3 linked regions of the Thermobifida halotolerans genome follow. The protein of the gene in region 1 interacts with the protein of each later gene in a pairwise test. Links are inferred from orthologs where the notes say so. Each region holds a gene or a part of one and is shown in the gene's direction. Other genes may lie near its edges.

Region 1 (3,238 bases):
GAACATGGCTGAGGTCCTCGTCCTCGTCGACCACGTCGACGGACAGGTCAAGAAGGTCACACTGGAGCTGCTGACCGCGGCCCGCCGCATCGGCGAGCCCTCCGCGGTGGTCGTGGGAGAGGCCACCGAGGAGCTGACGGCCAGGCTCGGCGAGTACGGCGCGGAGAAGATCTACACCGCCCCCGCCGAACTCGACGACTACGTCGTGGCGCCCAAGGCCGAACTGCTGGCCAAGCTCGCCGCCGACTCCTCCGCCGCCGCCGTCCTGGTCTCGGCCACCGCCGAGAACAAGGAGATCGCCGGACGCACCGCCGTCAAACTGGGGTCGGGCGTGCTCACCGACGTGGTGGACGTCAACGCCGAGGCGGTCGCCGAGCACTCCATCTTCGGTGGCGCCGTCATCACGCACGCCCGGGTCAGAAGCGGTGTCCCCGTGGTGGCCGTACGCCCCAACGCCGTTCCGGCCGAGGCCGCGCCCGGCGCCGCCGCGGTGGAGGCCGTCTCGGTCGAGCTGTCCGACGCCGCCAAGGCCGCGCGGATCACCGAGCGCGTCAAGCAGGAGAAGGGCGCCCGTCCCGAGCTCACCGAGGCCGCGATCGTGGTCTCCGGTGGCCGCGGTGTGGGCAGCGACGACTTCTCCGTCGTGGAGAACCTGGCCGACTCGCTCGGCGCCGCGGTGGGCGCCTCCCGCGCCGCCGTCGACTCCGGCTGGTACCCGCACGCCTTCCAGGTCGGCCAGACCGGTAAGACCGTCTCGCCCAACCTCTACATCGCCCTGGGCATCTCCGGCGCGATCCAGCACCGGGCGGGCATGCAGACCTCCAAGACGATCATCGCGGTCAACAAGGACCCCGAGGCCCCGATCCTGGAGATCTCGGACTTCGCGGTCATCGGCGACCTGCACAAGGTCGCCCCGCAGTTGACCGAGGAGATCAACAAGCGCAAGTAGGCGTCTGACGCCGACACACGGCGGCCCCGGACGGAAACCCTCCGCCCGGGGCCGCCGTGTGTCGGGCGGGCGGTCTGTCCCCTATCCCGCCCATGTCCGCGACCGCGCCCGCGTTTCACCCGAATCGCGGCCGTATCCTGAAAGCGCCATGGTTTATCTCGACCACGCCGCCACGACGCCGCCGCGTCCCGAGGTTCTCGCGGACATGACGGACGGGTTCGGCGTTCTCGGAAACGCGTCCTCCCTGCACGCGGCCGGACGGCAGGCCCGGCGGACGGTGGAGGAGTCCCGTGAGACCATCGCCGAGGCGTTGGGCTGTACCCCGCACGAGGTGGTGTTCACCAGCGGCGGCACCGAGGCCGACAACCTCGCGGTCAAGGGGCTGTACTGGGCGCGGCACGCCCGGGACCCCGCGCGGCGGCGCGTCCTGGTCAGCGCGGTCGAACACCACGCGGTCCTCGACCCGGCGCACTGGATGGCCGATCACCAGGGCGCACTTGTCGAGGAACTGCCCGTCGACGGGTACGGCCGCCTCGATCCCGGGACCCTGCGCGCGGCGATCGAACGCGACCCCGGAAGCGTGGCCCTCGTCTCGGTGATGTGGGCCAACAACGAGGTCGGCACGGTCCAGCCGATCGCGGAACTCGCCGCGGTCGCCGCCGAGTACGACATCTGGTTCCACACCGACGCGGTGCAGGCCGTGGGCGTCGAACCGGTCGACTTCGCCGCGAGCGGGGTGTCGGCGCTGACCCTCACCGGACACAAACTGGGCGGACCGGTCGGCGCGGGGGCGCTGCTGCTGGCCCGCGGCGTCGACCCGGTCCCGGTGCTGCACGGCGGCGGTCAGGAACGTGAGGTCCGCTCGGGGACGCTGATGACCCCGCTGCTGCGCGGCTTCGCCACCGCGGTGCGCCTGGCGGTGGCCGAGCGCGCCGAGCACGCGGCCGAACTCGCGGCGCTGCGCGACGAGCTCGTCGCCGCGGTGCGCGCGGCGGTGCCCGACATCCGGCTCAACGGCCACCCCACCGAGCGTCTCGCGGGCAACGCCAACATCGGCTTCCCCGGCTGCGAGGGCGACGCGCTGCTGATGCTGCTGGACGCCCAGGGCATCTGCTGCTCCACCGGGTCGGCGTGCTCGGCGGGGGTGTCGCAGGCCAGCCACGTCCTGCTCGCGATGGGCGCCGACCCCGACACCGCGCGGGAGTCGCTGCGCTTCTCCCTGGGCCGCGGCTCCACCTCAGCCGACGTCAAGGCACTGGCCGAGGCCATCGGCCCCGCCGTGGAGCGCGCCAGGAAGGCCCGCGCCCGTAGACGGAGCTGACCAGCGACGATCTTGACGGACGGGGCCTATGAACTGCGATTACGTCCCTCTCGCGGCAAGATCGCCGGTGTGCGGCGGAGTCAGCGCCCCAACTGCTTGCGGATGGGTTTGAGGATCTGGTCGATGGTGCGCCACTCGGGGTCCAGAGCGCTGGTGACGTGCACCTTGCCCTCCGACCAGCCACGGGCGGCCTTCTCGAACTCGGGGAGGACGCCCGACTCGGGGTCCAGGTAGAAGTGGAGGATCCGCTGGCCGCCGACGGTCTGCTGGGCGAACAGCGCGCCGTTGGAGCCGAGCATCTCACGCAGTCCCAGGGCGTAGGCCTCCAGCGCCGACGCCGACGCGCCCGCGGGCAGCCGGTCGTCGTCGGTCTCCGCGTAGGAGACCACGACCTGCGCGTACAGGGTCAGCGCGGGATAGTCGCGGCGGTGCAGCGGGTAGCGTGCCGACAGTTGCAGCGCGCCGCGCAGCGGGATGCGGCCCTGGAGGGTCACCCACCCGCCTCCGCCGCCCGTCCCGGACAGTTGCCGCACCACCGAGGGGACCGAGGTGGGCGGCAGCGGGTCCAGGGGCTTGTCCACCAGCGGGTGCACCGAGGAGACCCAGCGCACCAGGTCGTCCTCGCCCACGGCCAGCAGCACCACGTGCTCGGCGACCCCGCGCTGGGCCTCCTCGGGCAGGAACATGAAGTCGGGGTGGTAGACCCCCACCTCGATCCGCCCGCTGGAGTGGTCCACCCGCAGCGACACCGAGGTGTGCGCCAGGTCGAGTTCGTGGTCGTCCCAGGCCAACGTCCGGGTGAGCCGGGCGTGGTCGGCCGGGGCGGCCGGGAAGAACGCCCACTCGGCGTCCTCGGGAGCGGCGCGGTACCAGCGTTCGGCCAGCACCCGGGCCTCGTCGTCGGAGCCCGCGCGCAGGACCAGTGCGTAGGAGGCGCGCGCCGAGGCGGGCTCGTCCAGACCGGCCAG
Region 2 (3,236 bases), 4.9 Mb from region 1 along the record:
CAACCAGTTGACGATCTTGGCGCCCTGGGAGGGCGTCCGTCGCGGCGCGGCGGACTTCCCGGCGGTCGTCGGAGTATCAGCCGTCGTCGTCATCACTGACCATCCTCTTCGTCGGGCGCGTCACCGGTGTCGGTTCCGCCCCCCTCCTCACTCACGTCGCCCAGGGCCGGGTCGGGGGCCGGAGTGTCCTCCTCCAGTTCGGGAATCGCGGGCAGCTCCGGGGGGTTGGCCTTCTGCTCCTCGATCCAGGTCTGGTACTCCTCCGGGCTGACCACCCGGAGGATGAACAGCATGCGGGAGTGGTCGTAACCGCACAGCTCCGCGCAGCGGCCCTCGTAGTCGCCCTCGGTCCCGTCCTGGATCTTGACCTGGAACTCGTTGGGGTGGCCCGGGATGGCGTCCATCTTGAACGCGAACGCCGGGATCCAGAACGAGTGGATGACGTCCGGGGCCGCCAGGTCGAAGTGCACGACGCTGTCGCTCGGCAGCACCAGGACCGGCAGCTCGTCCTTGCTGGTCGACGGGACGCCGGCGACGGAGACCGGGTTGCCGTTGGCGTCGATCTCCTCCTCGTACGTGAACTGCCAGCTCCACTGGAACGCGTTCACGTCGACGTTCACGTCGGCGGGCTCGTCGGTCTCCAGCAGGTAGGTCTGGTCCCGGGCCGTGAAGTAGAACAGCACCGAGATGACGATGACGGGCAGAACTGTGTAGAGCGCCTCGATGGGCATGTTGTAGCGCACCTGCGGCGGAAGCTGCTCGGAGCGCTTGCGGTAGGCGATCACCGACCAGATGATCAGCCCCCAGACGAGAATGCCGACCGCGAACGCCGCCACCCACGAGCCTTGCCAGAGCGTGAGGACACGCTCCCCCTGCTCGGTGATCGGCTCCGGCAGCCCCAGACGAGTGAACTCGTTCGACGCGCAGCCGGTCGCGGCCACAGCCAGCGCGGCGAGCATGGCGCCGCGTGGTGCCCATCGGCGCAGCGCGTGGCGCCGATTCCTATGGCGGGTCGGACTCACGGATTGCCTTCCCAGCGGTGATGCCGCACCGTGTGTGCGGGCGGGTCGTATGTCAAAAGCCTGTCAAGCGGAAACATTATCGCGAACGCCCCAGCCTCCCGACTCCGGGGATCGCTGGTCAGCGTGTTGCGCGGCGTCCGTTGTGAGGGTGCAGCCCTGACCGTAACCTCGGCAGCCCCGGGGACCGCAGGACTGGCTAAGGGGAGATTATCGCTGTGTCCGCGAGGTCCTTCACCGGGTGCCTTTTAGCCGCCCACCGGGGTAAAGATTAGGACACACCCCCATTGGACAAGGAGTCTCGGTGCTGGAGCAGCCGCTGCTGACCATCGACGCGATCGGCCGCAAGTGCCCCGTGCCGATCATCATGCTCGCCGGACGACTGCGCGAGGTGCCGATCGGATCGGTGATCGCGGTGACCGCCGACGACCCGGCGGCACGGACCGACATCCCGGCCTGGTGCCGCATGAAGCGGCACACCTTCGTCGCCGAGGTCCCGCTCGGCCGGGGCAGCGCCTTCCATGTGCGGCGCATGTACTGACCGGCGGGACCACCGCACCGGCCGCCGCGACGACGAGGGCCGCACCTCTCGCGGGGAGATCGTGCGGCCCTGACGCTTCACGCGTGGATCAGCGGGCGTAGTACTCGACGATGAGGTTCTCGTCGAAGGGCACCGGCACCTGCTCGCGCTTGGGCCGGTCCACCACGGCGATCCGCAGATCCCTGTGGCTGACGGCGAGGTAGCCGGCGATCCTCTCGTCGGCGTGCACGCCCTCGGCGGCCTCCACGAACGGGACCATGGTGCGCGACTTCTCCCGCACGCCGATGATCTGTCCCGGCTTGACCTGGTAGGACGGGATGTCCACCTTCTTGCCGTCCACGGTGATGTGGCCGTGGTTGATGAACTGGCGGGCGGCGTAGATCGAGGCGGCGAAGCCCGCGCGCATCAGCACCGTCATCAGGCGCAGCTCCAGCTCGGCGATCATCTCCTCACCGGTGCGCCCCGGCCGCTTCTTGGCGTTCTCGTAGACGCGGGCGAGCTGCTTCTCCGACAGGTCGTAGTACCAGCGCAGCTTCTGCTTCTCGGCCTGGCGGACGGCGTAGTCGCTGGTGGAGCGGCGCACGCGGCGGCCGTGCTCACCCGGGGGGTAGGGCCGCTTCTCGAAGTAGCTGACCGCCTTACGGGTCAGCGGGGTACCGGCGCGCCGGGACAACCGCACCTTCGGTCCGGTGTAGCGCATTCAAGTCCTCCGTTTTCGGTTCTCAGACAGAGCGGGAATCCCAGGTAAGGCTCGCCTAGATCTGGGAGGCTCACGTGAGGCCCTGCCCGTCCGGGCTGTCGGACGGGTCCGTTCCCCACCGCCGCGGTGACCCCGTCGCGGCGGCGTTGGCGGTGATCCCGGCACGCGTCTCAGCGCCCGGGCGGTTTCATGCCGAGCGCGCGGACCAGAAGAGGTCGGCGCCGAGATGCCCGGACACGAGGGTCGGACATCTACTCTACGCGGGATTCGGCGGTGCCCCGACCACGGCCTCGGCCGGTCCCGGATCAGGGCATCCGGTCGGCGACCTCGGCCGCCGCGTCGTCGCCGTAGGAGCGGGCCAGCCGGTCCAGGAGGCTGGCGGCGGTCAGCCGGTACTCCTGCGGACCGCTCACCTCCAGGCAGTGCACGGCCGCGGCGTTGCCGACCTGGGCGCAGCGGTCCAGTTCCAGGCCCCAGGCGACGGCCGCCAGGAACCCGGCGCGGAAGGCGTCACCGACCCCGGTGGGGTCCGCCGGGTTCTCGACGTGGGCGGCGGGCACGTGCAGCGTGGGTTCCCCGGCGCGGTCGACGCGCACCCCCTTGGCGCCCAGTGTGGTCACCCGGGTCCTCACCCGGGAGAGGATCTCGGTGTCGTTCCAGCCGGTCTTCTGCTCGGCCAGCGCCTTCTCGTACTCGTTGGCGAACAGGTACTCGGCGCCCTCGATGAGGGAGCGCACCTGGGGTCCCTCCATGCGGGCGAGCTGCTGGGAGGGGTCCGCGGCGAAGCTCACCCCCCGGACACGGCACTCCTCGCTGTGCCGGACCATCGCCTCGGGGTCGTTGGCGCCGACCAGGACCAGGTCGAGACCGCCCACCCGCTGGACGAGCGGCCACAGTTCGATGTTGCGCGCCTCCGTCATCGCCCCGGCGTAGAAGGAGGCGATCTGGTTGTGGTCCCGGTCGGTGGTGCACACGA
Region 3 (3,368 bases), 2.7 Mb from region 1 along the record:
AGGCCGAGGGCTACGAGCGCTTTGTGAAGGTGGGCGCTTAACCGTGACAGCACGCGAGCTGGACGTCGAAGCGATCCGGGCGGACTTTCCGATCCTGTCCCGGACCGTCAGAGACGAGCGCCCGCTGGTGTACCTCGATTCCGGGGCGACCTCGCAGAAGCCCCGGCAGGTCCTCGACGCCGAGCGGGAGTTCTACGAACGCCACAACGCGGCGGTGCACAGGGGCGCGCACCAGCTCGCGGAGGAGGCCACCGACGCCTACGAGGCGGCCCGAGCCACCATCGCGGCCTTCGTCGGCGCCCCGGCCGACGAGGTGGTGTTCACCAAGAACGCCACCGAGGCGGTCAACCTCGTCGCCTACGCCATGAGCAACGCGGCCACCGCGGGCGAGGAGTTCGCCCGCCTGGCCGTGGGCCCGGGCGACGAGGTCGTGGTCACCGAGATGGAGCACCACGCCAACCTGGTGCCGTGGCAGGAGCTGTGCAAGCGCACCGGGGCGACGCTGCGCTGGTTCGGCGTCACCGACGAGGGCCGCCTCGACCTGTCGAACCTGGACGAGCTGGTCAACGAGCGCACCAGGGTCGTGGCGCTCACCCACCAGTCCAACGTGCTGGGCACCGTCAACCCGGTCCGGAAGGTGGCCGACCGGGCGCACGCCGTCGGCGCGCTGGTCCTGGTGGACGGCGCCCAGTCGGTGCCGCACATGCCGGTGGACGTCACCGAGCTCGGCGCCGACTTCCTGGTGTTCTCCGGCCACAAGATGTGCGGTCCCAACGGCATCGGCGTGCTGTGGGGACGCGGCGAACTGCTGCGCGCGATGCCGCCGTTCGTCTCGGGCGGCTCCATGATCGGCGTGGTGCACATGGACCACTCCACCTGGGCCGACCCGCCCCAGCGCTTCGAGGCCGGAGTGCCGATGGCCCCCCAGGCGGTCGGGCTGGCCGCGGCCTGCGACTACCTGGACTCCGTCGGCATGGACGCGGTCGCCGCCCACGAGCACGCCCTGGTGGAATACGCGCTCAAGCACGTCGGTTCCATCGAGGGCGTAAGAATCGTCGGACCGGCCGACGCCGAGGCACGCGGGGGAGCGGTGTCCTTCACCGTCGACGACATCCACCCCCACGATGTCGGACAGGTGCTGGACGACCTGGGCGTGGCCGTGCGCGTGGGACACCACTGCGCCTGGCCGCTGCACCGCAGGTTCGCTACGGTGGCCACCACCCGCGCCTCGTTCTACCTGTACAACTCCTTCGCCGACGTGGACGCCCTGGTCGAGGGAATCCGCGAGGCGCAGCGGTTCTTCGGCGTGGCCCGAAGCTAGGAGAGGCGTGCCATGAAACTCGACGCGATGTACCAGGAGATCATCCTGGACCACTACCGCAACCCGCACCGCAAGGGGCTGCGGGAGCCGTTCGACGCCGAGAGCCACCACATCAACCCGACCTGCGGCGACGAGGTCACCCTCCGGGTGCACCTCAGGCCCGAGCAGAACGGGGAGAACGGCGCCGCCACGGTCGCCGACATCTCCTACGACAGCATGGGCTGCTCCATCAGCCAGGCCAGCGCCTCGGTCATGACCGAGCTGCTCGTCGGCAAGACCGTCGACGAGGCGATGGCCGTTCTGGAGGAGTTCACCGCGCTCATGCAGTCCAGGGGGCAGGCGGAGCCCGACGAGGACGTGCTGGAGGACGCGGTGGCCTTCGCCGGGGTGTCGAAGTACCCCGCCCGAGTCAAGTGCGCGCTGCTCGCCTGGATGGCGTGGAAGGACGCGACCGCCAAGTCACTGGCAACCCAGAAGGAGGGGGCCGCATGACCGCCGGAAACGAGACCGCCCAGACCCCGCAGGCCCCGGCCGCCGAGGCGGACGAGGCGCTCGTCGAGGAGATCACCGACGCGCTCAAGGACGTCATCGACCCCGAACTGGGCGTGAACGTCGTCGACCTCGGTCTGGTCTACGGGCTGAACGTGGACGACACCTCCATCGTCGTCGACATGACGCTGACCAGCGCCGCCTGTCCGCTCACCGACGTGCTGGAGGACCAGGCCGCCAGCGCGCTGGACGAGTTCGACCGCGAGGTCAAGATCAACTGGGTCTGGATGCCGCCGTGGGGTCCCGACAAGATCACCGAGGACGGTCGGGACCAGTTGCGGATGCTGGGCTTCAACGTCTGACGGACCACCGCCGACGGGGACGTCCCGTCGGCGCCGACGCCCGCAGCCGACCGGCTGCGGGCGTTTGCCGTTTCTTGGCGCGCGGCCCGGTGAGGAACAGCACCGCCCGGTCAGAGGGGGAAGGAGGCGCAGTCCCGCGGACAGGAGACGGAGGCCCTCCCATGACGCATCTGGTGGTGTTCGGCGTGGCCGACCGGGACCGGGCGGAGCAGGCGCTGGAGATCGCCGACGACCTGGCCAGGAGAGAACTGCTGCAACTGCGGGACGCCGCCTACGTCTACCGGGACGCCAGGGGCAGACCGCGCATCCAGCAGACGCTGAGCACGACCGGTGTGGGGGCCGCGGGCGGCGCCCTGTGGGGCACACTGATCGGAACACTGTTTCTGTCCCCCGTCCTCGGTCTGGCCGTGGGGGCGGCCGCCGGGGCGGTCGCGGGCAGGCTGACCGACATCGGGATCGACGACGGCATGATCCGCGACATCGGCCGCCAACTGCAGGAGGGCAGGGCCGCGGTGTTCCTGCTGGCGCGCTCGGCCACCCGGGACCGCGTCGTCGAGGCGTTCCGGCCGCTCGAACCGGTCGTGCTGGAGACCAGCCTGACCAGGAAGGACGAGGAAGAACTCGTCAGGGCGCTGCAGGACGAGGAGACCGCCCCGTCCGCACGGCGGCGGTCCGTCCGGGAGGGAAGCTGATGGCCTACAGACACACGCTGCCGGGAATCCACCGCCTCGGACACGCCCACGTCAACCTGTACCTGGTGGTCGACGACGACGGGGTCACGGTCGTGGACACCGGCCTGCCCGCGACCTGGCCGCTGCTGCTGCGCGCGCTGCGGAAGGTCGGCGCGGAGCCCGAACAGGTGAGGGCGGTGGTGCTCACCCACGCGCACTTCGACCACCTGGGGCTCGCGGCGAGGCTGCGCGGGCAGTGGCGACTCCCGGTGTGGGCGCACCCGGAGGAGTTCTTCGTCGCCGCCCACCCCTCCCAGTACCAGCACGAGAACAGCCGGCTGTGGTACCCGCTGCGCCACCCGGGAGGCATCCCGATCCTCACGGGCATGGTCGCCGCGGGCGCGCTCACCGTCGACGGGGTGACGGACCTGTCCCCGCTCACCCCCGGAGAGGTGCTCGACGTCCCCGGACGTCCCCGGATCGTGTTCACCCCCGGGCACACCTTCGGCCACTGCGCGCTGCACC

The links. Proteins that work in one complex are often made in the same cells at the same time.
Region 2: the proteins of NI17_RS23955 (region 1) and NI17_RS02445 interact in binary tests that used the Escherichia coli proteins (3 or more experiments, as listed by UniProt). The link is inferred for Thermobifida halotolerans from one-to-one orthologs.
Region 3: the proteins of NI17_RS23955 (region 1) and sufU interact in binary tests that used the Escherichia coli proteins (3 or more experiments, as listed by UniProt). The link is inferred for Thermobifida halotolerans from one-to-one orthologs.

What each region holds. Positions count from the first base shown.
Region 1 is NZ_CP063196.1:5,417,523-5,420,760, forward strand. Bases 413-3,183 are described here. They hold NI17_RS23955 (cysteine desulfurase family protein), read left to right. Parts: upstream 413-1,097; coding sequence 1,098-2,270; downstream 2,271-3,183. Other genes in these bases: NI17_RS23950 (electron transfer flavoprotein subunit alpha/FixB family protein), read left to right, coding at 413-949; NI17_RS23960 (DUF695 domain-containing protein), read right to left, coding at 2,351-3,183. In the rest of the region: more of NI17_RS23950, read left to right, coding at 5-412; more of NI17_RS23960, read right to left, coding at 3,184-3,238. UniProt on the Escherichia coli protein: Master enzyme that delivers sulfur to a number of partners involved in Fe-S cluster assembly, tRNA modification or cofactor biosynthesis. Catalyzes the removal of elemental sulfur from cysteine to produce alanine.
Region 2 is NZ_CP063196.1:546,443-549,678, reverse strand. What follows is about bases 173-2,941. They hold NI17_RS02445 (sulfurtransferase TusA family protein), read left to right. Parts: upstream 173-1,323; coding sequence 1,324-1,560; downstream 1,561-2,941. Other genes in these bases: NI17_RS02435 (carbohydrate kinase family protein), read right to left, coding at 2,566-2,941; rpsD (30S ribosomal protein S4), read right to left, coding at 1,649-2,260; ctaC (aa3-type cytochrome oxidase subunit II), read right to left, coding at 173-959. Outside these bases: ctaD (aa3-type cytochrome oxidase subunit I), read right to left, coding at 1-93; more of ctaC, read right to left, coding at 93-172; more of NI17_RS02435, read right to left, coding at 2,942-3,236. UniProt on the Escherichia coli protein: Sulfur carrier protein involved in sulfur trafficking in the cell. Part of a sulfur-relay system required for 2-thiolation during synthesis of 2-thiouridine of the modified wobble base 5-methylaminomethyl-2-thiouridine (mnm(5)s(2)U) in tRNA.
Region 3 is NZ_CP063196.1:2,742,217-2,745,584, reverse strand. The notes cover bases 173-3,073. They hold sufU (Fe-S cluster assembly sulfur transfer protein SufU), read left to right. Parts: upstream 173-1,333; coding sequence 1,334-1,813; downstream 1,814-3,073. Other genes in these bases: NI17_RS12240 (MBL fold metallo-hydrolase), read left to right, coding at 2,864-3,073; NI17_RS12245 (DUF1269 domain-containing protein), read left to right, coding at 2,334-2,864; NI17_RS12250 (metal-sulfur cluster assembly factor), read left to right, coding at 1,810-2,172; NI17_RS12260 (cysteine desulfurase), read left to right, coding at 173-1,321. Also shown: Fe-S cluster assembly ATPase SufC, read left to right, coding at 1-41; more of NI17_RS12260, read left to right, coding at 44-172; more of NI17_RS12240, read left to right, coding at 3,074-3,368. UniProt on the Escherichia coli protein: A scaffold on which IscS assembles Fe-S clusters. Exists as 2 interconverting forms, a structured (S) and disordered (D) form. The D-state is the preferred substrate for IscS.